DNA from 3 places in the Micromonospora sp. NPDC005172 genome. Region 3 is predicted to be linked to each of the others. Evidence: riboswitches for the same ligand, from Rfam matches in the RefSeq annotation. Region 3 holds a riboswitch; each other region holds the start of a gene.

Region 1 (8,673 bases), on a different contig from region 3:
TGTTCGGGATGGCCGGGATCGGTCAACACCTCGACAAGTTCCGCGTAGCCCCAGACGCCGCCACAGTCCTCCGGCGGAGCCGCCCGCCGCCCGCCCGTGCAGCGGGGATACCCGACCGGTTGTCGGTCCAGCATCTTCTCCACGGCGATCTCGTGTGTCCAGTTGTCGCCGAGGTCGTACGTGTACCTGAATCGGTCGCCGACGCCGGGCGCGACCTGTTCCAGGGTGACCGGGGCTTCGGCGCGGTAGCCCAACTCCCGGTCGGCGACCCCGAAGTCGCCGTAGGGGGTCTCGAAGACGTGCAGGTGGGCGTCGTCCCAGCCGAAGGCCACCTGGATGATGTGGTGCAGGTCGGCCAGGCTCGTGTCGGCGGGCAGTTCCAGACGCCGCCAGATCGGGGGCTTCGCCCCCCGCAGACTCACCTTGAGTTGGTAGATGGGCGCGGCCGGCGCGGTTTTTCTCCGCTTCGCCGGCAGCTTCCGCCCAGCAGTGCGCCGTCGTGCGCGGGTTTGGATCTGCTGCGCCTGCCCGGCGATCTGGCTGATGATGTCCAGCAGTTCGAGGGTGGTCTGACGGGTGTCTGCGTCGTGCTCGGCTGGTGGGCGCGTCGGCTCGGGCAGCGTGCTGATCCGGGCTCGCAGCAGCAGCGCGAGCAGGTGGTAACCCGGCCCGTCCTCATCCTCGCCGTCGAACTCGTCGTCGAACTCCGCGGGGTCGCGTTCCTGGTCGTGGTCTGCGCGGGCGTCGAGGGCCCGTTCGACCTGCCACCGAAAGTCGGCCGGGTCCAACAGTTCCTCGGCGATCGTCAGACCGGCACGGCGGCCGTTCTGCTGGATGGTGGTGACAACCTCGGCCAGGGCGTCAGCGGGAAAGAACACGATATCGGCAGCCGCGTCACAGTGGAGGTGGTCGACGTGGACGACGAACCCGTACGAGCGCCCCGCCCGCTCGAAGGCGCAGACGAGCATGGAGGCGCTGCCCGCCGGGTCGGCGAACCGCCGACATGGGCCGACCCGCACGGGCTGGCGTAGCTCACTGGCCCAACTCGGCGCTTCGACGCCCGCGTCCATCAGACGCCGGGCGGCGGCCGCTGCGACGGTGCCCTCCCGGACGGCGTCGATCGCGAGCAGTACGGCGAGCGCCTCCGGCGTGCCGATCTCGGCAACGGCCGGCAGCATGCCATCGTTGAGAGCCTCGGTGAAGTCTTCGCCGGCAAGATCACCGGCGGACAGGAAATTCGCGGCAAACAACTCGGCCTCGACGGGATCGTCCGTCTTGATCAGGTGTGCACCCTCGCCGACCAGGTCGACGATGAAGCTCTGCGGGTCGACGTCGGCGCCCGAACACGCCGGGCAGTCGCACTGTTCGACGTCGGTGAGCTGGGCACGACGAACAACCTGCTGCCCGGACCGGCTGGGCTTGGCGCGCTTACGGCGGCGACTCTCGGGGCTCATCCGAGCATGTTTCCACGACCGCCCGGGTGGCTTCACACAACTCGCCGGGGTGGTCGGCGCGCAGCGCACAGCGGGCACCGCCGGGTAGGCGGTTGTCGCACCAGACGCGGGTACGCAGGAACTGCCGGTCCTCCTCGCTGAGCGTCGTCTCGCCGAAGTCGATGGCGAGCACATGACCGAGGGAGTGGCGCAGCGCCATGGCCAGCGCCGCAGCGTCGTCGATCCGGTGCAGGGTGGTCGGCAGGTGAATGATCCAGTGCGGTTCGGTCATCGGGACCACCGGTTGTTTGGTGCGGTCGAGACGGCGCGGACGAGCTGGGGAAGCAGTAGCCGGATGGGCTGGTAGATCACAGTGGACCGCCTTCCGTTCGATGCTGGTTGCGGGCGGCGCCGGGGCGGGCGGGGTCGGCCGGCACGCCCGCGCGTGACGTACCGGCCGGAGCTCAGCACCCACCCCGGGCCCTTTCCTTCCCACGCAGGTCCGCGGGCAGGTTCAGGTGGTGGCGGGTTCCGCGCCGGACAACCCGCCGGTGTACGACGTGAGCGCGGCGACCGCCGCGGAAAGGCTCTCGGTCATCAGCCCGAGCTGGTCGGCAGCCCGGTGCCACTGCCCGGCCGCGGTCTCGGTCGCCGGGTCGTTGGTCGAGTCGTGCTGGTCGGTGTCGAGGAGCTGCCGCCCAGCAGTGGTGATCCGGGCCGGGAGCGCGCCGATCCGGTTGGCCGCACCGGCCAACTGGTCTCGGACGGTGTCCAGCACCTCGACCAGAGCGCCGATGGTGGCCCGACCCTGATGGCCGGCGTCGGTGCGGAGCAGGTGGACGCCGTCACTGAGCTGCCGTTCCGCGTCACCGGCCAGGTCGAGCGCATCCTCGCCGCTGCGCCGCGCCAGCCGGATCGCCGGATGGGCGCAACCCGCCCCGGTCCGTTCCAGCAGCACAGCGGCGGCGGCGACGGCGAGGTACGTCTCGCGCAGCTCCGCCGTCACCTGCTCCACGGACCAGATCGCGCTCGCCGCCGGCACTTCCGTCTCGGTCTCCGACACGGTCACGGGTGGACTCCTCTCGTGGGGTTACGGGGGATGCCGGGGCAGCGCCACAACCAGCCCAGCTCGGGTCCTGGACCACCTTTGAGCGCTGCCCCGGCTTCAAACCGGGCAAAGCCCGGAGGGTGAACCAACCCTGGTGCCAACCCGGACGGCTCACCTTCATGCTATTGCACCTAGTGACATAGGTCAACCAAGTTGTTGAGGCGCGAACTCGTGTCGTGATCAGATGGGATTGCCAACCCGGAAGGAACACCGATGCCCGCAATCCCTTTGAGCTATGCAGACATCGCGGCTGACATCGCCGCCCGGATCAGGAGCGGGGAGTACGGGCCAGGTACCAAGATTCCGTCATACGCGCAGCTCAGTGACCTGTACTCGGTGTCGGTATCCACTGCGGCTCGCTCGGTGGCACTCTTACGCGATCGGGGTGTCGTTGTTGGCGCTCCGGGGCGGGGAGTGTTCGTTCCCGAGCCAGACTCTGACGAGGCCGACGGCTAAATAATGCGTAGGTCGGTAGCCGCTTGCCCCACATTCGGGGCAGCTCGACAGGGTGTGCGGGCACCACGCCAGCCGGTACGTTGAGGGTTCGGGAGCGCTCCCAATGCGCGAGAGTCACTGGGGTGTCGGTCAAATCAGGGCAAAGTCGCAATTACAGCATTGCGCCTCAGGTTCTCCCGCCGGGGATTTTCCCACTAGCAAAGAACTTATTAACATCGATGCCTTGAGGCCCCACCATGGAAGAGATCTGTTCCCTTCGATGGAGGTCTCCATGAACGTCTCTCGGCTCGGCGGGCCGATCCTGTCCCTGTTCCGCATCGTGATCGGCCTGCTGTTCACGCTGCACGGCCTCTCGTCGGTCTTCGGGTTGTTCGGCGGCAACCCGATGACCGGCAAGGCGGTACCGCTCGGCACCTGGCCGGGCTGGTGGGCCGCCCTGATCCAGCTCATCTGCGGCGCGCTGGTGCTGGTCGGACTCTTCGCCCGACCAGCCGCGCTTCTCGCGTCCGGCTCGATGGCGTACGCCTACTTCGTCGTGCACCAGCCGGACGGCCTGCTGCCGCTGTACAACGGCGGTGAGCAGGCGGCCCTCTTCTGCTGGTCGTTCCTGCTGGTCGCGGCGCTCGGGTCGGGCCCGTGGGCGCTCGACGCGCTGCTCTTCAAGCGGCGCGTCCAGGTGCCGTCGATGGCCGAGCCCAGCCCGGTGAACGCCTGACCGCACGCTCACTGCGCGTCGCCGGAGCCTAGGCGAATCGGCTCCGGCGACGCGCGCGTGGGTGCAGGGGTCAGGCCGTCGGTCGGGATGTGAGGACCGCGTCCAGGAGGCCGGGGTAGAGCGTGTCCACCTCGTCGCGGCGCAGTCGGACCAGGCGGCTCGTGCCGGCGGCCCGGGTGCGGGTCAGGCCGGCCTCGCGCAGCACCTTGAGGTGGTGGCTGCGGGTCGCCTTGGAGACGCCGAAGTCGAAGCTGCCGCAGGCGGCCTCACCGCCGTCGGCGAGCGCCCGGACGATCTGCAACCGCACGTCGTCGGCGAGTGCGGCCAGCACGGCGGTGACCGGTACGGCGGTCAGGTCGGGTTCGTGCAGCTCCATGTGACCAGTCTAACCCTTGTTCGACAACGATCGAACAACACCCTATGGTCGGTGTCGTTGGTTCGAAGATACTCGAACAGGAGCTGACGATGCGATCCCGCGCCGCCGCCTACCCATTGCTCGCCGCGCTCGCCTGGGGTGCGATGTTCCCGATCCTGGCCACCGCGCTGACCACTGTCGACCCGCTCAACCTGACCACCGCCCGCTATCTGTTCGCCGCCGTCATCCTGGTCGGCATCCTGCTGCTCCGCGAGGGGTCGGCCGCGCTGCGGCTCGGCGGTCGGGGAGCCGAGGTAATGGTGCTGGGCGTCGTCGGCTTCGCCGGTTTCAACCTGCTCACCAACCTGGCTCTCGAACACGCCGCCCCGCAGCAGGTCTCCCTCTTCGTGGCGACCACCCCGATCATCACCCAACTGGTGCGGTGGGCCCGGGACGGCGTACGACCGAAGCCCTTCCTGCTGGCCCTCTCCCTGGTGGCGCTCCTCGGAGTCGGCCTGGTGATCACCCGCGGGAGCCTGGCCGGGCTCGGCCAGTTCGGTCTCGGCGGCCTCATGATGATCGGCGCGGTGCTCGGCTGGGCCATCTACACCCACGGCGCGACCCGGTTCGGCGCCTGGTCGCCGCTGCGTTTCACCACGCTGACCGCGCTCGCCGGCACGGCCGCCATGCTGGCCGCGAGCATCGGCGCCGACGCCGTCGGGTGGCAGCACGCGCCGGCGGCCGCGGACCTCGTGGCGATCACCCCGCAACTGGCGTACGCCGTGCTCGTCGCCGCAGTCGTCGCGGTGCTGGCCTGGAACACCGGTGTGCAGCGGCTGGGCGCCGCCAACGCGGCCCTGTTCATGAACCTGGTCCCGGTGACCACCTTCGTCGTGCAGATCGCCCGTGGCTACCGTCCGGAGACGGTCGAGCTGGTCGGGGCGGCGATCACCATCGCCGCGCTGGTCGCCGCGAACCTCGCCGCGCGGACCCGTCCCCGGCCCTCGCCGCCGCCCCGGCCGACGGCGGTCACCGACCCCGGCGCGGTGGTCGACCCAGTGGCGGTGGCGCACCGCTGACCCACTGGCTGGGATGCCCGGTGGAGGCGCCGGGCAACGTTGCCTAGACTCGACGGCACAACTGCATACCTCATCCAGAGGGGCTGAGGGATACGGCCCGACGACGCCCCGGCAACCACCCCGCGCGCTCACCGCTGAGCGACCCGCGGGGCAGGTGCCAATTCCGTCCCCGCCGCACCGTGCGATGCGGGGAAAGATGAGAGGACCCTCGACATGACGTCGACGCTCGCCGCCTCCGGCATCGACACCTCCGCCAGCCCCGCCCGTGCCCTCGTCTGCCGCGCCTGTTCGGCCCGCTACCCGCTCGCCGCCCAGCACGCCTGCTACGAGTGTTTCGGCCCGCTGGAAGTCGACTACGACACCGCCGCGCTGGCCACCGTGACCCGCGAGCAGATCGAGGCCGGGCCGGACAACATCTGGCGGTACGCCGCGCTGCTGCCCGCCGGGCAGGACCCGGCCACCCGGGTCACCCTCGACCCGGGGCTGACCCCGCTGGTGGCGGCCCCGCACCTCGCCGCCGAGTTGGGCATCACCGCGCCGCTCTGGGTCAAGGACGACAGCGCCAACCCGACCCACTCGTTCAAGGACCGGGTCGTCTCGGTGGCGTTGACCGCCGCCAAGGCGCTCGGGTTCACCCGGTTCGCCTGCGCGTCCACCGGCAACCTGGCCAACTCGGTGGCCGCGCACGCCGCCCGCGCCGGCGTGCCCTCGATCGTCTTCATCCCCTCCGACCTGGAGCAGGGCAAGGTCATCACCACCGCCGTGTACGGCGGCGAACTGGTCGCCATCGACGGCTCCTACGACGACGTCAACCGGCTCTGCGGTGAGCTGGTGGAGACCGACGAGTTCGAGGACACGGCCTTCGTCAACGTGAACGTCCGCCCGTACTACGCGGAGGGTTCCAAGACCCTCGGCTACGAGGTGGCCGAGCAGCTGGGCTGGCGGATTCCCGCCCAGGTGGTGATCCCGATGGCCAGCGGCGAACTGCTCACCAAGATTGACAAGGCGTTCTCCGAGCTGGTCGAGATCGGCCTGGTCGACGCGCCGGCCGGCGGCTGGAAGGTCTTCGGCGCGCAGTCGGCCGGCTGCAACCCGATCGCCACGGCCCTGCACGCCGACACGGACACGATCATCCCGGTCAAGCCCACCGGCATCGCCAAGTCGCTCAACATCGGTGACCCGGCCGCCGGCCTCTACGCACTGGAGGCGGTGCGTCGCACCGGTGGCTGGATGGAGTACGCCGACGACGACGAGATCCGCGCCGGCATCCGCGACCTGGCCCGTACCACCGGGGTCTTCGCCGAGACGGCGGGCGGCGTGACCGCGGCAGTGTTGCGCAAGCTGGTCGAGTCCGGCCGGCTCGACCCGACGGCGGAGACGGTCGTCTTCAACACCGGCGAGGGTCTGAAGACCATCGACGCCGTGGCCGCACAGGTCGGGCCGACCCACCACATCAAGCCGTCCCTGCGTGCCGCCCGGGACGCGGGGCTTCTGGGCTGAATCCGCCCGGTGACTGGGTTTTCGCTGTGAGTGTGGAAAACCCGCCGCTCAGGACTTGACGGCAGGAACCGGACGGCGCAAGATGCTCCGTGCGGGAGGGCATTTCGCCGAAGACTTTTGAAGTTCTTGCGACCCAACGCCGGAGGCGTTGTGCGAATGCCCCTCCCGACCACGTCCGACAGGGCCAGCGAATAATCGCTGGCCCTGTCGCTTTTGCGGCTGTCAGGCTCACCGGCATGAGCATCACGATCGTGCCGTTCGACGGCACCGACCGGGCCGCGGTCGACGAGGCGTACCGGATCGGAGCGGCGGCCACCGAGGCCGACCTGCCCGACTTCCCACCGTCCTGCCGGCAACGCTTCGACGGGTTCTTCCACGCCCCGATGCCCGGCACCCGCTCGCTCTGGGCGCTGGCCCGCCTGGACGGTACGCCCGCCGGTTACCTCCAGCTCGACCTGCCGCAGCTCGACAACACCGACAACGCCACCGCCGAGCTGAAGGTCCATCCGGACCTGCGGCGTCGTGGTGTCGGCCGGGCCCTGCACGAGTACGGGGTACGCCTGCTGCGCCAGCACGACCGCAAACGGGTGACGGCGATGACGGTCTCCGCGCTGCCCGGCGGTCCGGCCCGACCGGTGGCGGGTCACGCGTTCGCCGCCGCGATGGGCGCGCACTCCGCGCTGGCCGAGGTGCGTCGCCGGCTGACCATCGCCGACATCGACCGGCTCGCGCTGCGGGCGGCCCTGGCCGACGCGCAGCCCCACGCCGAGGGCTACCGGTCCGTCTCCTGGCAGGGCACCACCCCACCCGAGTACGTCGCGGACGTCGCCTACCTGGACGGCCGGCTCATGACGGACGCGCCGCTGGGCGACGTGCAGTGGGAACCGGAACAGGTCGACGCCGAGCGCATCCGGGGCAACGAGCGCGCCCTGGACGCCCGGGGTAGGCGGCGCTACCACCTCGGGATGCTGCACGAGGCGTCGGGCCGGCTGGTCGCCTGGACCCTGCTCGACGTGGGCGCCTCCGTCGACTGGCACGCGTTCCAGCAGATCACCATCGTCGACCCGACCCACCGTGGCCACCGGCTGGGCCTCATCGCCAAGGCGGAGAACCTGCACCATCTGCTCACCCACGAGCCCGCGGTACGCGTCGTCGACACCTGGAACGCGGCCAGCAACAGCTACATGGTGGCGATCAACGAGCAGCTCGGCTTCCGCCCGGTGGACGCCTGGGACAACTGGCAGCTCACCCTCTGACGGGTATCCGCCCCTACTGCTCGCCGACCGGGCTGTTGCATGATGGCGGGCATGACGGAGACCCCGCATTCCCTGTACGACAGGCACGCCGACACCCTCAACCGTGCGCTGACCGCGATCACGGAGCGGGGCTACTGGTCCGCCTATCCCGAGTCCCCCAGCCCCCGCGTGTACGGCGAGACCGCCGCCGCCGACGGCAAGGCCGCCTTCGAGGCGTACCTCGGTGGTGACTTTCCGCTCGATCAGCCCGGCGCTGGCGGGCGGATCGCCACCGAGACGAGCCCGTTCGGGGTCGACCTGGCGGTGCGGTACCCGCACGCCGGCACCGACGAGCTGGTCACCGCCGCCTCCGCCGCGCTGCCGGCGTGGCGCGACGCCGGTCCGCAGGCCCGGGTGGGTGTCTGCCTGGAAATCCTCGACCGGCTGCACAAGCACATCTTCGAGCTGGCCAACGCGGTGCAGTTCACCAGCGGGCAGGCGTTCGTGATGGCGTTCCAGGCCGGCGGCGCGCACGCGCTGGACCGGGCGCTGGAGGCGCTGGCGTACGCGTACGCCGAGATGACCCGGCACCCGGGCACCGCCGGTTGGGAGAAGGCCGCCGGCAAGGGCGACCCGCTGCGGATGACCAAGACGTTCCACGTGGTCCCCCGTGGTGTGGCGCTGGTGATCGGGTGCAACACCTTCCCGACGTGGAACTCGTACCCCGGGCTGTTCGCCTCGCTGGTCACCGGCAACCCGGTGATCGTGAAGCCACACCCGCGCGCGGTGCTG
Region 2 (10,715 bases), on a different contig from region 3:
CGTGGTTGACCACCACCTGTGCCCGGCTCTGCCTGGACGTCCTGCGCTCGGCTCGGGTCCGTCGGGAGGCGTACCCCGGGCAGTGGCTCCCGGAGCCGGTCGTGAGCCCGCTGCACGGCGGCGTGGCCGGCGGTGGGTATGCCCCCGATCCCGCCGAGCGCGCGGTCCGCACCGACCAGGTCGGCACCGCCCTGCGGGTGATGCTGGAACGGCTCGCGCCCGAGCAGCGGGTCGCGCTCGTGCTGCACGACGTGTTCGCGGTGCCGTTCGCCCGGGTGGCGGACGTCCTGGGCACCAGCGAGGTGGGCGCGCGGCAGCTCGCCTCCCGGGCTCGGCGGGCGGTCACCGCACCGGATGCGCCCCGGCACACCGCCGACCCGGCCGAGCAACGGCGTGTCCTCGCGGCATTCGTGGCCGCCACCGAGTCCGGCGAGCTGGACCCGCTGCTGCGGGTGCTCGCGCCGGACGTGGTCCTCGTCGGCGACGCGGGTGGGCACTTCCCGACGGCTCTGCGGCCGGTGGTCGGGGCTGACGCGGTGGGTCGCCTCACGCTCGGCCTGTTCGGCCGGACCGGCCGGTACGCGCAGCGGGTGCGGGCACGTTCGGTGCTCGTCGACGGCGCCCTGGGCTTGCAGATGGAGACGACGCACACCGACGGGAGGCAGATCCGGCTGGTCACCGCGTTCACCGTGGACGACGGCCGGATCACCGGCATCTTCAACCAGCTCAACCCGCTGAAGCTGACCGGCCTGCCGCCGCTGCTCGACGACGACCGGTGGCCGCCGCGCTGGTGAGCCGCTGCCGGCTCAGACCACCAGGGCCAACCATTTGCGGTACGACGTGGCGAACGGCTCGGTGCCGTCGCCGAGAGCCCCGTACAGCCACCGGGCCGCCGCCTCGGCCTCGACCACCACGTCCTCCGGGTAGCCGAAGCGGGCCCGGTGCTCGGCGAACTCGTCCTCGTCGAGCAACTCCACGAGGCCGGTGGCCCGCCGTCGGACCACGTCCAGGTCGAGGTCGATCAGGTGGACGGTGTCGTCGGACTCCCAACGGGCCGGCGTGGCGATGTCGCAGTAGACCTCGCTGGTGCGCGGCGGCGGGTTGAACATGCACGTCCACCAGGCGTGGTGGGGCACCAGCAGGACGAAGGGGATCTTCTCCACCGACGGACGGCCGTGGTAGACCGATTCGGTCCCGAAGGGGACGCCGAGCCAGACGCCGAGGTCGTCCTCCGCGAGGCGACGGGCCGGGTAGTCACGGTGCGCGCTGCCGTCGTACTTGCGGTAGATCACTCGGACCACGTCGCTCGGCATGATTCGCACCCTAACCGATACCGCCCACACGTCGTAGCGCAGCCGTAACGCGACAGGTGGGTGCGCGCCACGCGGGCGGATGGGCGCTGTCGGTGTCGGCGCCGACGGGTACCGTCGCACGGTGACTCCGCCCCGCACCGCCACCGGTTCCGCCACCCCCTCGGCCCGCGGCACGAGCCGGCGGCGGGGTGCCCGGCCCAGCGGCACGGAGCTGCTCGCGGCGGCGGTCGGCGCGGTTCCCGGCGGCATGGCGCGCCCCGGTCAGCAGCAGATGACCACCGCCATCGAGGAGTGCGTGACCAGCGGCGAGCACCTGCTCGTGCAGGCGGGCACCGGCACCGGCAAGTCGCTGGCGTACCTCGCACCTGCCCTGACCGTGGACGGTCCGGTGGTGGTCTCCACGGCCACGCTGGCGTTGCAGTCCCAACTCGTCGACCACGACCTGCCCCGGCTGGCCGACGCCGTCGAGCCGCTGCTCGGCCGCCGGCCCACGTTCGCGGTCCTCAAGGGTCGCCACCACTACCTCTGCCTGGCCCGACTGGACAACTCCACGGCGGACGAGCCGGAGGAAACCCTCTTCGACGCCCCGGCCGCCCGCCCCGGCGGCGGCACGAAGTGGCTCGGCGAGGCCGGCCGGCTCGGCAAGCAGATCGAGCGCCTGCGCGACTGGGCCGAGAAGACCGACACCGGCGACCGCGACGAACTGGACCCGGGCGTCGACGACCAGGCGTGGCGGCTGGTCTCCATGCCGTCGCGGGAGTGCGTCGGCGCGACCCGCTGCCCGTTCGGGGCGGAGTGCTTCGCCGAGGCGTCCCGGGCCCGCGCCCGCGAGGCCGACATCGTGGTGACCAACCACAGTCTCCTCGCGGTGGACATGCTGGCCGACCGGCACATCGTCCCGCCACACAAGCTGCTCATCGTCGACGAGGCGCACGAGCTGGCCGACCGTGTCTCCTCGGCCGCCCAGGCCGAACTGGTGCCGGAGATGATCGACCGGTCCACCCGACGCGCCCGGCCGCTGCTGAAACCGGAGACGGCCGACGCGCTCACCGCCGCCGGTGACGCCCTCGCCGTCGGGCTCGCCGAGGCGCCGGCCGGTCGACTCACCGCCGGCCTGCCGACGCCGCTGCACCAAGCGTGCACTCTGCTCGACTCGGCCACCCGCGCCGCCCTGGACGCGATCGGCGACATCAAGTCGGACGATCCCGACCCGGTCCGCAAGCAGCAGGCCAAGGCCGCCATGGACGACCTGTCCACCACCGCGCAGCGGCTCCTCGAAGAGGCCGACCACGACGTGGCCTGGGTGGAGAAGAACGACAGTGGCAACCGTCGGGCACTTGTCGTCGCGCCCCTCTCGGTCGCCGGCACTCTCGCCGCCCACCTGTACGACGAGCGCACAGTGGTCGCCACCTCGGCCACCCTGGCGCTCGGCGGCCGGTTCGACACGGTGGCCCGTGCCCTCGGCCTGGACGCGCCGCCGGTCCCGGCGTCACCGGCTGCCGCCACGATGGCCGCCCGCACCGGCGCGGGCCGCCCGGCCGCCGAGACACCGGGCCGCCGGCTGGCCGACGCCACCACCATCCCCGCGACCGAGGGGCCGGGCTGGCGGTCACTGGACGTCGGCTCGCCGTTCGACTACGCGCGGCAGGGCATCCTGTACGTCGCCGCGCACCTGCCCCGACCCAGCGTCTCCGGCCTGCCCGACGCGGCCGGTGAGGAACTGCTCGGTCTCGTCGAGGCGCTCGGTGGTCGTACTCTCGGGCTCTTCTCCTCCCGGCGGGCCGCGACGCAGGCGGCGGAGCTGCTGCGCGCGCGGACCGACCTGCCGGTGTTGTTGCAGGGCGAGGAGGCGCTGCCGCTGCTGGTCCGCCGGTTCCGCGAGGAGCAGTCCAGCTGCCTGTTCGGGGTGATGTCGCTCTGGCAGGGAGTGGACGTACCGGGCGACGCCTGCCAGCTCGTGGTCATCGACCGGCTGCCCTTCCCACGCCCCGACGAACCGCTCGCGGCGGCCCGCGCCGCAGCCGTCGACGCGGGCGGCGGCTCCGGGTTCGCGGCGGTCAGCGTGCCGATCGCCGCGGTACGCCTCGCACAGGGAGTGGGCCGGCTCATCCGGGCTACCGGCGACAAGGGCGTCGTCGCGGTGCTCGACTCGCGCCTGGAGACCGCCCGGGGCTACGGGCCGTTCCTACGCCGGTCGCTACCCCCGTTCTGGTACACGACCCGCCCCGAGGTGGCCCGAGGCGCCCTAAAGCGCCTCGCCACCACCTGACCCCCCACCCACACCCCGCACCCCGCACCCCGCACCCCGCACCCCGCACCCCGCACCCCGCCGATCTTGCGGTTTCTGTGGTTGATTTAGCACGGTATGCCCTCTATGCCGCGACAGAAAGTGCAAGATCGCGGAGCGGGGAGGCGTGGGGAGCGCGGGGGCGTGGGGAGCGTGGGGGCGCGGGGGGCGCGGGGGGCGCGGGGTAGGGCGGGGGCGGGGCGGGTTAGGGGGCTTGGGAGGCGACTACTACGGCGTCTGGTGGGGTGTCCGGGACCGTGCGGGCGGCCAGTCGGCGTACCGCGGTGTTCAGCACCGCGATCAGCGGCACGGAGACCAGCGCGCCGGTGATACCCGCGAGCACCACTCCCGCCGCGATCCCGATGATCACCGCGAGCGGGTGGATGGCCACCGCCCGACCCATGATGAGGGGCTGGAGAATGTGCCCCTCCACCTGCTGCACACCGATCACCGCACCCAGGATGATCAGCGCGGTGACCGGGCCGCTGTCGACGAGCGCCACCAGCACGGCCACGCCTCCGGAGAGCGCCGCGCCGACGATCGGGATGAACGCGCCGAGGAACACCAGCGCCGCCAGCGGGAAGGCGAACGGCACGTCGAAGACGACCAGGAAGATGCCGATACCGACGGCGTCGATGAAGGCGACCAGCACGGTCGCACGGACGTACGCGACGAGGGTCTGCCAGGCGGCCCGGCCGGCGTCGTCGACCTTCCAGCGGGCGGCCACCGGCAGCAGCCGTACGACGAAACGCCAGATCTTGTTGCCGTCGCGCAGGAAGAAGAACGTCGCGAACAGCACCAGTAGCGTGCCGGTCAGCACCTCCGCCAGCGTCGCCGCGGTGCTCAGCGCGCCGCTGGTGAACTTCGAGGTGTTGTCGTTGATCCAGCCCTGCGCCTCGTCGATGTAGCGGTCGAGCTGGGTGTCGGACAGGTGCAGCGGACCCGTCTTCAGCCAGTTCTGGATCTGCCGGACACCCTGCGACGACTTCTCGCTCAGCTCCGGTACGCCCTGGATGAACTCGTTGACCACCAGGGTGAGCGTGCCGATGACGGCCGCCAGGCCGCCGACCAGCACCACTGCCGTCGCCATCGAACGGGGTAGCCGGGCGCGCAGCAGCCAGCCCACGGCCGGCGCGAGCAGTGCCGAGAGCAGCATCGCGATGGCCAACGGGATGATCACGATCCGGACCGTGCCGACGATCCGGAGCAGCGCCCAGGCCACCACACCGATCACGATCAGCCGCCAGCACCAGGCGGCGGCGATCCGTAGGCCGTGCGGCACGTCGGCGTCGTCCCGGCTGGACGTCGAGCTGTGCAGGTCCACCGGAGGCTCCGCGCCGACGACCGTGGCCTTCGCCGGTGCGACGGGCCCAGGGATGGCCGGCGAGGCCACTCCCGGCGTCTCCGGGGCGTCGCCCGGGGTCTGCTCAGCGATGCTCACCGACTTCTGTCCTGACTGGTAGGCGCGGCGCAGCCGCCCGCGTACCTGCTCGAAGCGGCTCAAGCGCACCTCCTGGCAGAAGAGTCGTCCGCCCAGGGCGACAGGTCGGACAGCATACGTCCGTTCCCGACACCGTAGGGCAGTTCCGCCACACAATGCCCGCATCGCCGTGGGCGTAACCACCGGCAGCCGGTCACCTGCGACACGGTAGCGTCTGCCCCGTGACCGCCGACCAGGATCTCGACTCCGGCCTGCCCATCCGCCTGCTGCACGATCGTGTGCTGGTGCGGATGGACGGCAGCGAGGGCGAGCGTCGCTCCACCGCTGGCATCGTCATCCCGGCGACCGCCGCGGTCGGCAAGCGCCTCGCTTGGGCGACCGCCGTGGGTGTGGGGCCGAACGTCCGCGCCATCGTCTCCGGCGATCGGGTGCTCTTCGACCCGGACGAGCGTTCCGAGGTCGAGTTGCACGGCCGCGGGTACGTGCTGCTGCGCGAGCGCGACGTGCACGCCGTGGCCGCCGTACGGGTGGAGAACGACTCCACCGGCCTCTACCTGTAGACCTCCCCCCGAGCGCGGTCGCGCCGTTTGTCGGCGCGTACGACGGGAAGCCAGCCGGCGACCGTGGCCCTGGGGAGGGACGATGCCGGTATTCGTCAAGAAGCTGCTGACCTGGGGCAGCGTCGCGTTCCTGATCTACTTCATGGCGTTCCGCCCGGACGGTGCCGCGCAGTTGTTCAAGGGGATCGGGGTCGCGCTCATGGCGATGGCCCAGGGGCTCGGCGACTTCCTCACCACGCTGATGACCTGACCCGCCGCCCGGCCGCGCTCAGGCGTGACCGTGCGGCCACGGCGCGGCGGGGCGTAGTTCATGCCAGCCGGCCGGCGGGTGGTTGACCGGGGGCGGCGGGGCGAGCACCACCGGGATGGGCACCACCGGCTCGTCGGGCGCGGCGACCGATCGCCGCGTACCGTCCGGGAAGCGCAGGTGGTACTGGCTGCCGTCCCAGACGCCGGCCGGGGCCTGCGGATCGCGGCCCACGAAGTACGACCGGTACGCCGTGATCGCCTCCAGCAGTTGACGTTCCTCGACGGCGGTCCGCTCCCGGTCGGCCGGTTTGCGGTCGAGACCGCGCAGCGTCCCGTCGCGCAGCAGGGCCAGCCGGGTCGCCGCGAGCTGGTATCCGCGCATCGCCCGCGCCCCGGCGTCCCCGGCGACGCGGCGCGCCCAGCTCCGGGCGGCGTGCCGACGACCCAGGCTGCTCAGAGCGGCCACCTCGGGCGGGCTCAACCAGCCGGCGCGTACGTAGTCGGGCAGCGTCCGCTCGGTGAGCCGTCCCTCCCAGGCGCGCAACCACACGGCCAGCCCGACCACGCCGAAGAACACCGGCACCATCAGGCCCAGGAAGCCGTACAGCATGATCACTGCCTCGCCGGTGGCCTGGGTCAGCGTCGGCAGCAGGTTCCACGTCCCGTGCAGCATCATCGCCAGCAGCAGGCCGGCGATCGGGGCCAGCACCCGGACACGCCGGTCGGCGGTACGGGAGGCCACCCCGAGGCCGACACCGGTCATCGAGGTGAAGAGGGGATGGGCGAACCCGAAGAGGAGGATCCGCACGATGAAGATGGCGATCACCTGCTGGGTACCGGTCGCCGGACCGTACCGGTCGGCACCGGCCGCGTAGCCGTATCCGCCCAGGTAGAGGATGTTCTCCACCATGGCGAAGCCGACTGCGGAGAGCCCGCAGTAGACCAGGCCGTCGGTGATCCCGGACCACTCCCGGCGGCGGAAGATCAGCAGCAGGATCGGGCCGAGGGCCTTGGTCAGCTCCTCGATGAACGGTGCCACCAGCACGCCGGTCAGCGCATCCGGCAGTCCCCAGTCCGCGAAGCGTCCGGCGGCGAACTCGTTCACGTTCAGCGAGGCGGCCGTGGAGACGAACGCGCCCCAGGCGAAGCAGAAGATCAGATATTTCAGGGGTTCCGGTTCGTAACGGTCGAGCCAGAGGAAGCAGGCGACGAGCACCGGCACCGGCAGGATCGCGGCGACCACCCCGACCAGCAGCGCCTGTACGCCCAGCGACTGGCCGAGGGTGAACACCATGAAGACCGCGCACGCGGCGATGAGCAGCACCACCCCGGCCAGCACCAGGAACCGCACCCAGCCGAAGCGGCGCGGCGGCATCCCGGGTGACGAGCCGGCGGGCGGGGCCGCGGGCGTGTGCGGCGGCGACGGCAGGGGTGCACCGGGCGGGGTGTCGGCCATGCGGTCAGCGTAGCCATCCGCCGCCGGCTGGTCCGGGCGCATCCACAGCCGCTATGCTGCCGGCAGGTCACGAGCGCCAGCGTCAAGCCCCGGCTTGCTGGCCGGCAACCCTCGTCGAGTTCGCGGTGGGGTGCCCCGGGTGATGACCGGGCCCAGCCCGATCGGCGTGCTGGGCAAGCGCGGACCCCGTCCCGACAGGCACACCCGGGGTCCCTGACCCCGGAGGTTCCGGCGTGTCCGTCACTCTCGTACCCTCGCTGCCCAGCCTGCCCGCCGTCGCGTCCGCGCCGTCGGCGGCGCTCGACGTGCTCGGCGTACCCGGCGAGATCAACCTCGACTACGCGGCCACCGCGCCGTGCGCGCGGGCCGCGGCCGACGCGGTCACCGAACTGCTCCCCTGGTACGCCAGCGTGCACCGGGGCGCGGGAGCGCTGTCGCGGCGCTGCACCCTGGCGTACGAGCGGGCCCGGCAGACGGTCGGCGACTTCTTCGGCGCGCGTGCCGACGACCACGTGATCTTCACTCGGAACACCACCGACGCCCTCAACCTGTTGGCCCGGTCGTTGCCCGCTGGCACGACTGTGGTCACCTTCGCCGGTGAGCACCACGCGAACCTGCTGCCCTGGCCGCGCGGCTCGGTACGCCTGCCGGTGCCCGCCGACCCGGCCGGGGCGGTACGCGCTCTCGCCGCCGCCCTGACCGAGCTGCGCCGCGACAGCAACCCCACGCTGCCGGTGCTGGTCGCGGTCACCGGGGCGAGCAACGTGACGGGTGAGCTGTGGCCGGTCGCCGAGCTGGCCCGGGTGGCCCACCGGCACGGCGCCCGGATCGTCCTCGACGCCGCGCAGCTCGCCCCACACGCCCCGGTCGACCTGCACGCGCTCGACGTGGACTACCTGGCCGTCTCCGGCCACAAGCTGTACGCCCCGTTCGGCGCGGGTGTGCTCGTCGGCCGGGCGGACTGGCTGGACGCCGCCCCGCCGTACCTCGTCGGCGGCGGTGCCACCAGCAACGTCGGGCCGGCCACCCATGACGTGACCTGGGCGACCGGCCCGGCCCGGCACGAGGCCGGCACCCCGAACCTGTTGGGCGCGGTGGCGCTGGCGGCGGTGTGCGCGGCGCTGGCCGACGCCGACCGGGTCGCGCTGCACGCCCGTGAGCAGGCGTTGCTGGCTCGGCTGCGCGACGGCCTCGCCGCCCTGCCGCACGTGGTGGAGCTGCGGACCTTCGACGCGGACGCGCCCCGGGTCGGCATCGTGTCGTTCGTGGTCGCCGGTCAGGACTCCGCGACGGTAGCCGCGCGGCTCGCCTCCGAGCACCGGATCGGCGTACGCGACGGGTTGTTCTGTGCCCATCCGCTGGCCCGGCGGCTGCTCGGCGAGGCTGCCGCGCGTACCGGCCGAAGGGATCTTCCAGCGACCGCGCTGCGCGCCAGCATCGGTCTGGGCAGCACCGCCGCCCAGGTCGACCGGCTGCTCGCGGCGCTCGCCGAGCTGGCCTGAGCCCCGTGCTCAGCCGACCGGCGGGGCGGTGGGTGGTTTCGGCGCCTCGCCCGGCTCGGCCGGTTCGCCGACCGGCCGCTCCTGTTCCCCGAAGGAGATCCGGATGCAGCGGTTCGCCTCCTCCTGCTCGATCCCGGAGGCCACCAGCAGGTCACTGGCCGTGGTACGGATCTGGGCGACCACGACGCTGCCGGAGAAGCCGACCCCTGCGCCGTACGCCCGCCCGGCCTCGCTGACGGCCCGCAGCGACCGCTCCCGCGCCTGCTGCGGCTCCTCACCCACCGCGAACTCGTGCTTGAGCAGCCGGACCGACTCGGCGAGGTGGCCGATCGCGTCCGGCATGGTCTCGGGCACCGGCTCGTCGTCCTCGATCAGGGTGACGGACCGGCGGATCAGCGTGCCGGAGTTGCGCATCGCGCGGTCGATCGGGTCGGCCGCCTCCGCGTAGTGGGTGAGTTCGCTGCGACGGTGCCAGCGGGCCGGTGACAGGGTGGCCGTCTCCTTCGCCCCCTCGATCGCCTCGGACAGGGTCGCCAGCTCGTCCTTGTTGTTGCGCAGCCGTTCCAGCGCCCGCTGGATGCCGGCGCGATCCCGCGCGCGCAATCCGTCGGCGGTGGCGTCGAGTTGCGCCGCGAGCAGGTCCAGCGCCGGCCGGGCGGCCCGGTTGATCACTCGGAGCGGGTTCAGCGGCAGCAGCACAGCCGTCACCAGCAGGGCGACCCCGCCGCCGAGGAACGCGTCGACGAAGCGGGGGATCTCCAGGTTCTGGGTCGACGGGCTCAGCGTCACGATCAGCACCGCCGTGGCCGCCGCCTGGATGACGATGGCCACGCTCGCGCCGGCGAAGATGGTGAGCAGGATCGCCACGGTGACCACCAGGCCGAGCTGCCACGCGCCGGTGCCGAGGAAGTAGATCAGCAGGTCACCGACGAATACCCCGACGCCCACACCGACGATCAGCTCCACGGTCCGGCGGAAGCGCTGGCCCACCGACGCGGCCAGCGTGCCGACGGCGGAGATCGGCGCGAAGACCGGCTGCGGATTGCCGAGCACCTTGTGCGAGACGAGGTACGCCAGGCCGGCGGCCAGACCAGCCTGCACGGCCAGCCCACCGGCCATCCGTACCCGGTGCAGCCGGTCGTGCAGGGTGGCCCGGCCGCGGTGCCGGAGCTGCTCGGTGGCCTCCGCGATCCGCGCCCCGTCGACATCCACCAGTCCATCGCGCAGCGGGGCACGCCGCACCATCGGAGGTCTCTTGTCCCGGGCCGCCGCCATGGGCGCGACTACCCGTGGCAGGGCCGCTGAATCCTCCCGTGCGCGTGCCGCGCGAGCGGATGCGGCAGACTCGGGCGGTGGCGGATCTGCTGGACCGGTGGCGGGCGGCGGCCCACGCCGCCGGTGCGAAACCCGACGAGCGCATCATCCGGGCCGGTGAACAGCTACTCGCCCGCTGGGGGGAGCCGCACCGGCACTACCACACCGTCGCGCACCTGGGCGTCGTCCTCGATGTGGTGGACCGCCACGCCGGGCTGGCCGGGCGGCCGGATCTGGTCCGGTTGGCGGCCTGGTGCCACGACGCGGTCTACGACCCACGGGCCGCCGGCGACGCCAACGAACGGGACAGCGCGGCGCTGGCCGAGAGTCTGCTCACCGGGCTCGGGGTGCCGGCGCCCGCCGTCGCCGAGGTCCGCCGGCTGGTCCTGCTCACCGCCGGGCACCGGGTCACGCCGGACGACGCCGATGGTGCCCTGCTCTGCGACGCGGACCTCGCCGTGCTGGCCGGCCCGCCGGCCGCCTACGACCGCTATGCCGCGGCGATCCGACGGGAGTACGCCCACGTGCCCGAGCCGGCCTTCCGGAGCGGACGGGCCGCCGTGCTCACCGGGCTACTGGAGCTACCCACGCTG
Region 3 (10,715 bases):
CCGGCCTCCGCCGTCGGCCGGGATCGAGGGGGTACGCCGTGCAGGGGCTCGTGCTGATCGTGGTGCTGGGCGTCACCGTCCTGATCGGCACCACCCTCGGCGGCCGCTACCGGGTCGCGCCGCCGGTGCTGCTCATCGCATTCGGGGTGCTGCTCGGGCTCGCGCCGCCGCTGTCGGACGTGGTCCTGGAACCGGACCTGGTGCTGCTGATCTTCCTGCCGGCGATCCTCTACCGGGAGAGCCTCACCATCAGCCTGCGGGAGATCCGGGCGAACCTGCCGGTGATCGGGCTGCTCGCCGTGGTGCTCGTGGTCCTCACCATGATCACCGTCTCCCTGACCGCCCAGGCGTTCGGCGTGAACCCCGCCGCCGCCTGGGTGCTCGGCGCGGTCCTCGCGCCGACCGACGCCGCCGCGGTGACCGGTCTGGCCAAACGGCTGCCCCGCAAGCTCCTCACCACCCTGCACGCCGAGAGCCTGATCAACGACGGAACCGCCCTGGTGGTCTTCGCGGTGACCGTGGGCCTGCTCACCCAGAGCGCGGAGCCGGGGGCGCTGGGCATCGGCGAGGAGTTCGTCGGGGCCAGCCTCGGCGGCCTGGTCGCCGGTCTGCTGGTGGGCGTCATCGTGGTGTTGATCCGCAAGCGGCTCGACGATCCGCTGCGCGAGGGCGCGCTGAGCGTCCTGACCCCGTTCGGCGCCTTCCTGCTCGCCAGCGCGGTGCACGCCAGCGGTGTGCTGGCGGTCGTGGTCGCCGGTCTGGTCCTCGCGTACGCCGGCCCACGGGTGATCCGCGCCCGGTCGCGGGTGCTGGCGTACGCGTTCTGGGACCTGTCCACGTTCCTGATCAACGGTGGGCTGTTCGTGCTGCTCGGCACGCAGATCCCCCGGGCGGTGCGCGGCATCGTCAGCACCTCGCCGCCGCGGGCCGTGCTGATCGTGCTCGCGGTCACGCTCGCCGTGGTGGTCACCCGGCTCGGCTTCGTCTACCTCACGGCGCAGTCGGCGAGGCTACGACGTCGTCGGATGGCGGAGCAGGAGGGCGGCACGTCGAGTTGGCGGGTCGGCACGGTCGCGGGCTGGTCCGGGTTCCGGGGCGCCGTCTCACTCGCCGCCGCGCTGGCCGTCCCGACGATGACGGTCGCCGGGCGGCCGGTGGTCGAGCGAGATCTGATCATCTTCGTCACCGCGCTGGTGATCGTCCTGATCATGCTGGTGCAGGGCACCACGCTGCCGCTGGTGGTGCGCTGGGCGGGGCTGTCCGGCGACCCCGAGCGCGTCGACGAGGCCCGACACGCCCGCCGACGCGCGACCCAGGCCGGCCTGGACGCCCTGCCCCAGGTCGCCGCCGAGGTCGGCGCCGAGGACGAGTCCGTCCACCGTCTGCGGGCCGAATACCAGCGGCACCTGGAGGACCTCAACGAGACCGGCGGCCGAACCGCCGAGGAACGTCGGCTGGAACGCCGGCTGCGTCTCGCCGTCCTCGCCCACAAGCGACAGGAGCTGACCCGGCTGCGCGACAACCGGGAGATCGACGACCTGGTACTCCAGGAGCTTCAGTCGGCGCTGGACAACGAGGAGATCCGGCTGCTGGGGCGCGGACCCAACGACTGAGCGGCGGCAGCTCCCGGCCTGACGCATTCGTGACACCGCCGCACGCAGGAACGGGGCGCTCGGCCAGGTCGTCGACGGGTACGGTGGAGCTCGTTTCGGCGTTCGTCGATGTGCTCGGTCGGTGAGGGGGTGCCCATGGCCACCGGTGCGAGCGCGGCCGACCCGAGGGTGGTCACCGAACGGCAGTTCCTCGACGAACTGGCCTCGGTCACCCGTGAGCGTGTCGCCACCGAGTTCCTCTATCTGATGGCGCAGGACGACGCCGTCATCGGTGTCCAGTGGGAGCAGCCCGGTCTGGACCACCTCCGTCGCTACCGGGTACGCGACGCCTGCCCGCACTGCGTCGTCCTCACCGCCGTGGTGACGCTGGCACCCGTGCTGCCGCTGGACGTGCTGCGTGCCGGGCGAGCCCGACCGCAGTACGAGACGGTCCTGCGTACCGGCCGGTTGCCTCACCTGGCGTTCGCCCGTCCGGCCGGTCCTCCCGGCGCGAGCTGGTTGGGCGACTGCCACGCGGTCGACGGTGACCCGCACTCCGACGCCGACTGCTCCAGGCACGCCGCGCCCCCGCCCACCGGCGACCCGCTGGCGCTGCGCCCCGGGTCGCTGCCCCGGGCCGTTCGGGAGCTGTATCCGCACGACGGCGCGGCGACCGCCGACCTGGCGCAACGGCTACGGATCGCCCAGGACTGGCGCGCCGACGCCCAGGCTGTGGCGAGCGGCATTCGCGAGGCGGCGGCGACCTGGGCGTTCCTGCGCAACTCCTGCGTGTTGGGCGTGCCGGTGCCCGGCGCCAACGGTCTCGTGCTCACGCTGCCACCGGGCCGCGCCCCGGACGACCGGCCGCTCAGCGAGCTGCACGACGCGACGGTACGCGCCCTGCCTCCCGGCCGGGGTCCGGTGCCGTATCAGGAGCGGGCCTGCCTGCTGCCCGAGTCGGCGTCGGCGACGCAGCGCATGCCGACGTACGCCAGCGCGGTGGACCTGACCGCGGCCGCGCCGGTGCGGACGCTGCGGCTGCCGGCACCCCGCCGACCGCTGAGCACCACCGGCCGGGGCGTGCTGCTGCTCTACGAGGCCCGCCACGCCATGGGCCGGCACGTGGCGAGCGCGCCGGTGCGCGACAGCGCCTACTGGGATTCCGAGGCGGCGTTGAACGTCTTCGAGTTCACCCTGCTGGAGAGGGTCGCCGGGCGGCACTATCAGGAGGCGGTGGCCGCCTACCTCCAGGCGTTGCGGCGCGAGGGCGACCTCCTGGCCCGCCCGCACAAGGTGCTCGACCGGCGTCGACGCAAGGCGCTGTCGCTCGCGTTCGGCGGACTGGACGACGAGGAGCTGCACCTCTGGGCGTCGGTCGCCTACCGCAACGCCATCCTGGAGCTGCTCGGTGATCTGAAGGCGTTCGCCGCACACCTGCGCCACCAGGCCGGCTGAGCGCCGCCGGCCACCTGGGCGACGGGCTCAGAGCACCTGGGCGAGGAAGCGACGCAGCCGGGGATGCTCGGCTCCCTCGAAGATCTGCTCCGGCGGGCCGGCCTCCAGCACGACACCCCGGTCCATGAAGGCGACGGTGTCGGCGACCTGCCGGGCGAAGCCCATCTCGTGCGTGACCACCACCATGGTCATCCCGGCGGCGGACAGGTCGGCCATCACCCCGAGGACCCCCTTGACCAGCTCCGGGTCGAGTGCCGAGGTGGCTTCGTCGAAGAGCATCACCTCGGGTCGCAGCGCCAACGCCCGGGCGATCGCCACCCGCTGCTGCTGACCACCGGAGAGCTGCGAGGGCCGGGCGTCGGCCTTACCGGCGAGCCCCACCAGCTCCAACTGCGCGCGGGCGACCTGGACAGCCTCGTCCTCGCCGAGTTTGCGGAGCCGACGCAGCGCCAATGTGACGTTGCGCAGCACGCTCATGTGCGGGAAGAGGTTGAACTGCTGGAACACCATGCCCACCCGCTGGCGCAGCGCGTCCGGGTCGTCGCGCAGCACGCTGCGCCCGTCCAGCAGGACGTCGCCCCGGTCCGGCTCGATCAGTCGGTTGAGCGTACGCAGCAGAGTGGACTTGCCCGAACCGGACGGGCCGATCACGCAGGCCGTCGCGCCGCGCGGCACGCTGAGGTCGACGCCGCGCAGCACGCGATTCGACCCGAAGGCCAGGTGGACGTCACGCGCGTCGACGCTGACCGAGGTGGTGGTCGCGGTGGTGGTCATCGCCGGTCTCCTTCCTGGATGCCAGTCAGCTCTGGGTCGTCCTCGTCCTCGTCGTCCGCGGGTGCGGTGGTGGGCCGGCCGTGGCGCAACCGCCGGTCGATCGCGTTGACGACGTGCGTCAGCGGGACGGTCAACGCCAGGTAGAACAGACCCGCCAGCAGCAGCGCGGACTCGTTGCCGGTGGTGGCCGCGTAGTCCTGCCCGATGCGGAACAACTCCCGCTGGCTGGCCACCAGACCGAGGAAGTACACCAGGCTGGAGTCCTTGATCAGCGCGATGAGCTGGTTGACCCAGGCGGGCAGCACCCGCCGGATGCCCTGCGGGATGATCACCAGCCGCATCGCGTCGGCCCAGGAGAAGCCGAGCGCCCGCGCGCCCTCCAACTGCGCTGCCTCCACCGACTGGATGCCGGAGCGGAAAATCTCCCCGATGTACGCGGCGGCGATCAGTGACAGCGCGAGGATGCCCAGCGGGTACGGTTCCGGTCCCCAGACCTGCATGCCCAGCGGGGCCAGCCCGACGCCGATCAGCAGGATCGTCGCCGCGGCCGGCAGCCCCCGGAACACGTCGGTGTAGACCCGCGCGGGCCAGCGCAGCCACCGACTACGGGAGATGCCGGCCACGGCCAGCAGCAGACCCAGCACCGTGCCGAGCAGGGCGGCGGAGACGGCCAGGATCAGGGTGTTGGGCAGCCCGACGGTCAGCATCTCGGGCAGCGCCTCGCGCATCGCGTCGGCGTCGAAGAACGTCTCCCACAGGGTGCTCAACGGATCCATCGTTCGCCTCTCCTACCGTCCCGCTCGCTCGTCACCGCTTGTCGCTCAGGACGCCGTCGAGGCGGACGGCTGCGCCGACCCGGACGGCGTGGCCGGGGCCGCCGCCTTGCCGCTGCCCGGGGTGAAGTCGGCCGGGATCGGTCGCCCCGGGTAGTACTGGGCCTGCAACCGGCTCCACGTGCCGTCGGCGATCACCTCGTCGAGGCCCTTGTTCAGCGCCTCGCGCAGCTTGTCGCCATCCTTGGCGACGGCGTACGCGGTCGGGGCGGGGCTGAGCTCCTTGGCCGCCACAGTGATCTTGCCGTTGCTGTCGGCGGCCGACTTCTCGCCGATCTCGGCCGGTGCGATCCAGGCGTCGGCGGTGCCCGCCTTGAGCTGGTTGATCGCGCCGTTGTAGTCCGGTACACGCACCGGGTCGAGCTGCTTGCCGGTGGCGTAGTCGTCCTGGACCGTGCCCTGCACCACCACGACCCGCTTGCCGGCGAGCTGGTCGAACCCGGTGATCGGTGAACCGGCCGGGACGTCCAGGCCGAAGTAGCCGAAGTCGTACCCGTTGCCGAAGTCGACGGTTTTCTTGCGCGCCTCGGTGATGGTGATCGAGGAGCTGCCGACGTCGAACTTGTGGTTGTTGACCTGGGACAGCAGCGCGGAGAAGTCGGTACCGACGAACTCGACCCGCAGGCCGAGCTTGCCGGCCACGGCGGTCAGCAGGTCGTTGTCGAAGCCGGTGAACTTACCGTCCTTGAGGTACACGTTGGGCGGCGCGTCGGTCAGCGTGCCGGCCCGCAGCACACCCGGCTGCGCCAGACCGTACGGGTTGCTGCCACCACTACCCGCCGCCGAGCCACCACCCCCACCCCCGCAGCCACTCAACCCACCAGCAACAAGAACCGCGCCAACAACAACAAATCGACCAAGAAAACGCACAGTCATCTCCAAAAGAACAGGTCGACCCCGTCGATCATGAAGTTGTTGCCCCGACACGCCGGTCGGACGGGCAACAACTTCATGATCGACGCGAGGGGTCGCGCGGATGGGTGGGTGCCCGGGAGGCGGGCGAGAGGGGAGGGGTTAGCGCTTCAGGCGGCGGTACACGCCGCGCTGCGCATTCGCATCAGGTCCACGTGCCGACGCCGGGTCAGGGCCGGCATGCGCCGGACGGCCGGTGGCGTGAGGCTGAGGATGTGCATGAGGTCTCCCGGGTCTTGGTGCTGACCTGGGTGCCAGGCCACGCTTGCACCGACGTCCTGCCGGTGCCTGGTCTTCACCCGGGGCACCCCACCGCGGAGGAGGGTTGCCGGCCAGCGAGCCGGGGCTTGTCGCTGGCGCTCATGACCTGCGCCGAGGCTAGCAGCAGCCACCGGTCGGTCGTCCAGCCGATATGACCACGCTCACCAGCCCTGGCCTGCGCCCGACGAGCAGGTCAACCTGCGTGCACGTGCGGCCGGCGCGTCTGGTCCGGCTCCTGGCGGCGCAGGATCTCCCGGGTGACCGAGGCGATCTCGCCCTGCCCGAACGCCAGGTAGCGCAGCACGTTGCGGGCCGGGCCGCCCTCGGTCCACTCGAAGTAGATGTGCGGGCGTCGCGCGCTGCGGTCGCGGATCTCCAGCAGCAGCGCGGCCAGCGCGTTGGGCACCGAGGAACTGGCCAGGCTGAGCACCGGGAAGCGGTCGTGCGCCACGCTGCCACGCACCAGCAATCCGGTCTCGAAGTCCGACGGATCGGTGACCCGGACCTCGACGAAGATCACGTCGCTGTCGTCGGGGAAGTCGTTGTCCGCCATGGTCTGGGCCAGCTTGTCGCGGTACTCCGTCAGGTCGCGGCGCTCCGGCTCGTGCGCGATCAGGCGGATGCGACGTCCGGCGCGCTCGTCGATCATGCCGGTCGCCACCTCGTCGAGCTCGACGTGGTCGACCCGCAGCTCGAACGCCCGCAGCACGCGTGACAGCGCCGACACCACGATCATCGCGCCGATGAAACAGGCGGCGATCTTCACACCGTCGGGACGCTGCACCACGTTCGCCACGGTGGTGTAGACGAACACCACGGCGATGACCCCGAACGCGACCGCGCGACCGCGCTGACGCCGCCGCCGCGCCGCGAGCGTCACGGCCGTCGCCGCCGAGGTGATCAACACCAGGACCCCGGTCGCGTACGCGCCGCCCTGCGCGTCGACGCTGGCGGAGAAGACGACCGTGATCAGGAACGCCACCCCGGTGAACACCAGCACCAGCGGCCGGACCGCGCGGGCCCACGTCGGCGCCATGCCGTAGCGGGGCAGATACCGGGGTACGAGGTTGAGCAGCCCGGCCATCGCGGACGCCCCCGCGAACCAGAGGATTCCGATGGTGGAGAGGTCGTAGACCGTGCCGAACACCCCTCCGAGGTGCTGGTGGGCCAGGTAGGCCAACGCCCGGCCGTTGGCGGCCCCGCCCGGCCGGAACGCCTCGGGCGGGATCAGCACGGTGGTAGTGACGCTGCTGGTGATCAGGAAGACGCTCATCGTCGCGGCGGCGGTGGTGAGCAACCGCCGCGCGCCCCGGATGCGGCCCAGCGGCCGATCCTCCGAGTCCTGGCGGTCCCCCCGGATGTGCGGCATCACCGCCACCCCGGTCTCGAAGCCGGACAGGCCCAGCGCCAGCTTCGGGAACACCAGCAGGGACAGCGCGACGACCATCAGCGGGTCGCCGTGCCCGGTGCGCAGCGCGGTGCTCCAGTCCCCGACCGCGCTGGGGTGGTTCACCACCCGCCACAGCGCGTCGGCGATCACCACCGCGTTCAGCGACAGGTAGACCGCGACGAGGACGACGGCGATCCCGATGGCCTCGCCGAACCCCTTGAGGAACACCGCGCCGAGCAGGGCCACGAGCAGCAGCGTGAGCACGACCTCGTGACCCTTGAGCCCGCCGGGCAGGAACGGGTTCTCGTCGATGTGGGCGGTCGCGTCGGCCGCGGACAGGGTGATGGTGATGATGAAGTCGGTGGCCGCGAAGCCCAGCAGCACCAGCACGAACAGCTTGCCCGGCCAGTAGCTGAGCAGGCGTACGAGCATCGCGATCGAGCCCTCACCGTGCGGGCTCTCCACCGCCACCCGACGGTAGACCGGCAGCGCGCCCAGCACGGTGACCAGCACCAGCACCAGCGTCGCCACCGGCGAGAGCGCCCCGGCCGCCAGCGCCGCGATGCCCGGCTGGTAGCCCAGCGTCGAGAAGTAGTCGACGCCGGTCAGGCACATCACCTTCCACCACGGGTGGTGCCGCTCCTCCCGTGGTCGCACGTGCAGGCCCTGCGGCACGGGCTGCTGCGACTCGTCGGCGAGCAGCCAGCGCCGTACCCGGTCGGTCCGCCGGCCGGCACGCCTGTCCACCTCCACCGGCGTCACCCCCGTCCCGCCCATGGTCACCGCGAGTATCCGCCGTCCGGTCGACGTCCGTCCGGCGGTGCGCGGAACCCGCCCGCCGCGAGTACCGGCCCCGGCGGCGCGCCGAGGGTTTCGGGCTGGGAGCACGGGGGAAGCAGCGCCCCCGTCCCCAACCCCGGGCCGGGCAGCGCCGGGAGGGGGCGGGCTCGTGGTCGGTGGCCGCCGCTTCCGCCGAGGCGACGGCTTCGGCCGCCAGCTCGACGAGCACGAGACCCGGGTCGGGGCCGTGACGCCGCCGCAACCGGGAAGCTCGTCCGCCGGAGGGCTGGTGGACAGCGCCGTCTACATCCGGGGACACCGGTACGCCTCGCCGGCCGGCCTCGCCGAGACGTACTCCTGTCTCCAGGCGCAGGACGACGCGATGGCCTGGATCGGGTTGTACCGGCCCGACATCGACCAGATCTCGTCGCTGGCGCGCGAGTTCCGCCTGCACGACCTGGCGGTGGAGGACGCGATCAACGCCCACCAGCGGCCCAAGCTGGAACGGTACGGACACACGCTCTTCGTGGTGCTGCGCGCCGCCCGCTACGACGACCTGCGGGAGGAGGTCGAGTTCTCCGAGCTGCACCTGTTCATCGGCCCCGGCTTCGTGGTCACGGTCCGGCACGGGGAGGCCCCCGACCTGGCCGCGGTACGACGCCGCATGGAAGCCGATTCCGCGATGCTCGCCCGAGGCCCCGAGGCGGTGCTGTACGCGATCCTGGATCAGGTCGTCGACGGGTACGCGCCGGTGGTCGCCGGGTTGGAGAACGACATCGACGAGATCGAGACCCAGGTCTTCGGGGGTGACCCGAACGCGAGCCGGCGCATCTACGGTCTCAGCCGGGAGGTCATCGAGTTCCAGCGGGCCGCCCGTCCGCTACTCGGCATCCTCGACGCGTTGGCGGCGGGAGCCGGCAACTACGGCACCGACGAGGAACTGCGCCGCTACCTGCGGGACGTCACCGACCACCTCACCCAGGTGGTGGAGCGGGTCGACGGGTTCCGGCACCTGCTGCAGAACATCCTCACCGTCAACGCGACACTTGTCTCGCAGCAGCAGAACGAGGAGATGCGCAGCCTCACGGCGGCCAGCTACGCGCAGAACGAGGAGCTGAAGAAGGTCTCCTCGTGGGCCGCGATCCTGTTCGCCCCCACACTGATCGGCACGGTGTACGGCATGAACTTCGTCCACATGCCCGAGTTGAACTGGCGTTTCGGCTACCTGTTCGCGCTGCTGCTCATGGTGCTGGTGTGCGGAACCCTCTACCTGGTCTTCAAGCGCCGCGGCTGGCTCTGAACGACGCTCCCGCGACGCCGCGGCTCACTCGATGCCGCGCAGGATGTGCCGCTCGTCCTCGACGTCGTCGTCGCCGGCGCCGATGCGCCCAAGCAGTACGGCGGCGGCCCAGATGGTCAGCGGGGTGGCGGCGCCGGTCATGCCGCCGCCGGTACGGTCGTGCGTGGTCTGGCTCCGCTCGTTACGCGGTGGCCTGCGCTGAGCCTGCATGGGCCCTGCCTCTCCTCGTCGAAGCCGTCGCGGGCGGCGCGGTGTGCGTCCGCGCCCCCGGCCGGGCGGCCCGCTCACGGGTCACCACCGGTACGGCATCCACGTCGAACCATCCCACGTCACACCGCGTTCGCACCCCTTGTTTTCGGTTTCCCGACTCACGCCCGCCAAACCGGACAAACGAAACGGCCCGCCTCGCGGTCGGGCCGCTCAGGGCAGCGGGTGGGCGATGCCGCGGGCGTGGTCCGTGAGCGCCGCGCCGACCACTGTCGCCGCCACCGGCAGCACCTCCAGGCAGCGGCGGATCGCAGCGGCCATCAGCGTGTTCGGTACGCGCATCGACAGTGTGCAGTGCGGCACCCAGCGCCCCGGCTGGTAGTGCTCGACCAGCCCGACACCTGCGGCGGCGAGTCGGCCGTGCACCAGCCGGTGATGTGCCAGCAGCTCCGCCGTCGGCGTCGGGCCGAGCCACAGCACCCGCCCGACGAACTGCCCGGCGTGCTGGAAGTCGAGTCGCAGCGGAGCCGCCACGACCGTGCCGCGCAGCGCCTCGGCGACCTGGTCGGGGTCGAAGCGGGGCGCCACCGCGAGCGACACGTGCGGGCGGTGCCGCTGCTCCAACAGCGAGCGCATGCTCTGCACACCCTCGGCCTCCAGGGCGTCCCACAGCACCCGGATGCGCCGGGTGGCGTCCGGGTCCAGGTACAACTCCAGCGCCGCGACCACGTGATCACCGTAGCGGGGCAGGATCGGGTCGTCGGTGCCCGGCGGTACGGTGATCCAATACCGACCAGGAGGCGTACCCGTGGACGTGAGTGACCTGCTGACCGAGACGTACGACCGGCTGCCCGACCTCGTCCGCGGGGCGGTCGACGGCCTCACGCCCGAGCAGTTGCGCTGGGCGCCAGCCGAGGGCGCCAACTCGGTCGGCTGGCTGGTCTGGCACCTGACCCGCGTTCAGGACCATCACGTCGCCGACCTGCTCGACGCCGAGCAGATCTGGATGAGTGGCGACTGGGCGGGCCGGTTCGGGCTGGTCGCCGACCCGCACGACACCGGTTACGGTCACACGCCCGAGCAGGTCGCGGGAGTACGGCCGGAGAGCGCGCAGGCGCTGATCGACTACTACGGCACGGTCTCGGCGCGTACCGGATCGTTTCTCGCCGGGCTGCGTCCGGCGGACCTGGACCGCGTCGTCGACGAGTCGT

Evidence for each region. Region 3 has a riboswitch for S-adenosylmethionine ahead of ABZV06_RS26365 (ABC transporter substrate-binding protein). Riboswitches for the same ligand answer to the same signal wherever they lie in the genome.
Region 1: it holds a riboswitch for S-adenosylmethionine, as region 3 does, so the genes downstream of both, thrC (threonine synthase) here and ABZV06_RS26365 (ABC transporter substrate-binding protein) in region 3, are expected to answer to the same signal.
Region 2: it holds a riboswitch for S-adenosylmethionine, as region 3 does, so the genes downstream of both, ABZV06_RS22040 (aminotransferase class V-fold PLP-dependent enzyme) here and ABZV06_RS26365 (ABC transporter substrate-binding protein) in region 3, are expected to answer to the same signal.

What each region holds. Positions count from the first base shown of each region.
Region 1 covers NZ_JBEXIL010000020.1:1,127-9,799, reverse strand. Annotated here, with positions in the region: gene ABZV06_RS16155 (plasmid pRiA4b ORF-3 family protein) at 1-1,454, opposite strand, end outside; gene ABZV06_RS16150 (hypothetical protein) at 1,429-1,725, opposite strand; gene ABZV06_RS16145 (hypothetical protein) at 1,948-2,502, opposite strand; gene ABZV06_RS16140 (GntR family transcriptional regulator) at 2,755-2,997, shown strand; gene ABZV06_RS16135 (DoxX family protein) at 3,269-3,712, shown strand; gene ABZV06_RS16130 (metalloregulator ArsR/SmtB family transcription factor) at 3,783-4,088, opposite strand; gene ABZV06_RS16125 (DMT family transporter) at 4,178-5,146, shown strand; SAM riboswitch class I at 5,214-5,349, shown strand; gene thrC (threonine synthase) at 5,360-6,646, shown strand; gene ABZV06_RS16115 (GNAT family N-acetyltransferase) at 6,883-7,902, shown strand; gene paaN (phenylacetic acid degradation protein PaaN) at 7,954-8,673, shown strand, end outside.
Region 2 covers NZ_JBEXIL010000034.1:12,762-23,476, reverse strand. Annotated here, with positions in the region: gene sigJ (RNA polymerase sigma factor SigJ) at 1-794, shown strand, start outside; gene ABZV06_RS22070 (DUF402 domain-containing protein) at 807-1,313, opposite strand; gene ABZV06_RS22065 (ATP-dependent DNA helicase) at 1,393-3,582, shown strand; gene ABZV06_RS22060 (AI-2E family transporter) at 3,806-5,104, opposite strand; gene ABZV06_RS22055 (co-chaperone GroES) at 5,263-5,601, shown strand; gene ABZV06_RS22050 (hypothetical protein) at 5,684-5,851, shown strand; gene ABZV06_RS22045 (PrsW family intramembrane metalloprotease) at 5,870-7,348, opposite strand; SAM riboswitch class IV at 7,372-7,492, shown strand; gene ABZV06_RS22040 (aminotransferase class V-fold PLP-dependent enzyme) at 7,540-8,808, shown strand; gene ABZV06_RS22035 (FUSC family protein) at 8,818-10,053, opposite strand; gene ABZV06_RS22030 (metal-dependent phosphohydrolase) at 10,161-10,715, shown strand, end outside.
Region 3 covers NZ_JBEXIL010000050.1:32,819-43,533, forward strand. Annotated here, with positions in the region: gene ABZV06_RS26345 (Na+/H+ antiporter) at 39-1,613, shown strand; gene ABZV06_RS26350 (hypothetical protein) at 1,749-3,047, shown strand; gene ABZV06_RS26355 (amino acid ABC transporter ATP-binding protein) at 3,075-3,821, opposite strand; gene ABZV06_RS26360 (amino acid ABC transporter permease) at 3,818-4,597, opposite strand; gene ABZV06_RS26365 (ABC transporter substrate-binding protein) at 4,643-5,470, opposite strand; SAM riboswitch class IV at 5,823-5,934, opposite strand; gene ABZV06_RS26370 (amino acid transporter) at 6,021-7,970, opposite strand; gene corA (magnesium/cobalt transporter CorA) at 8,167-9,297, shown strand; gene ABZV06_RS26380 (hypothetical protein) at 9,322-9,507, opposite strand; gene ABZV06_RS26385 (2'-5' RNA ligase family protein) at 9,718-10,233, opposite strand; gene ABZV06_RS26390 (DUF664 domain-containing protein) at 10,313-10,715, shown strand, end outside.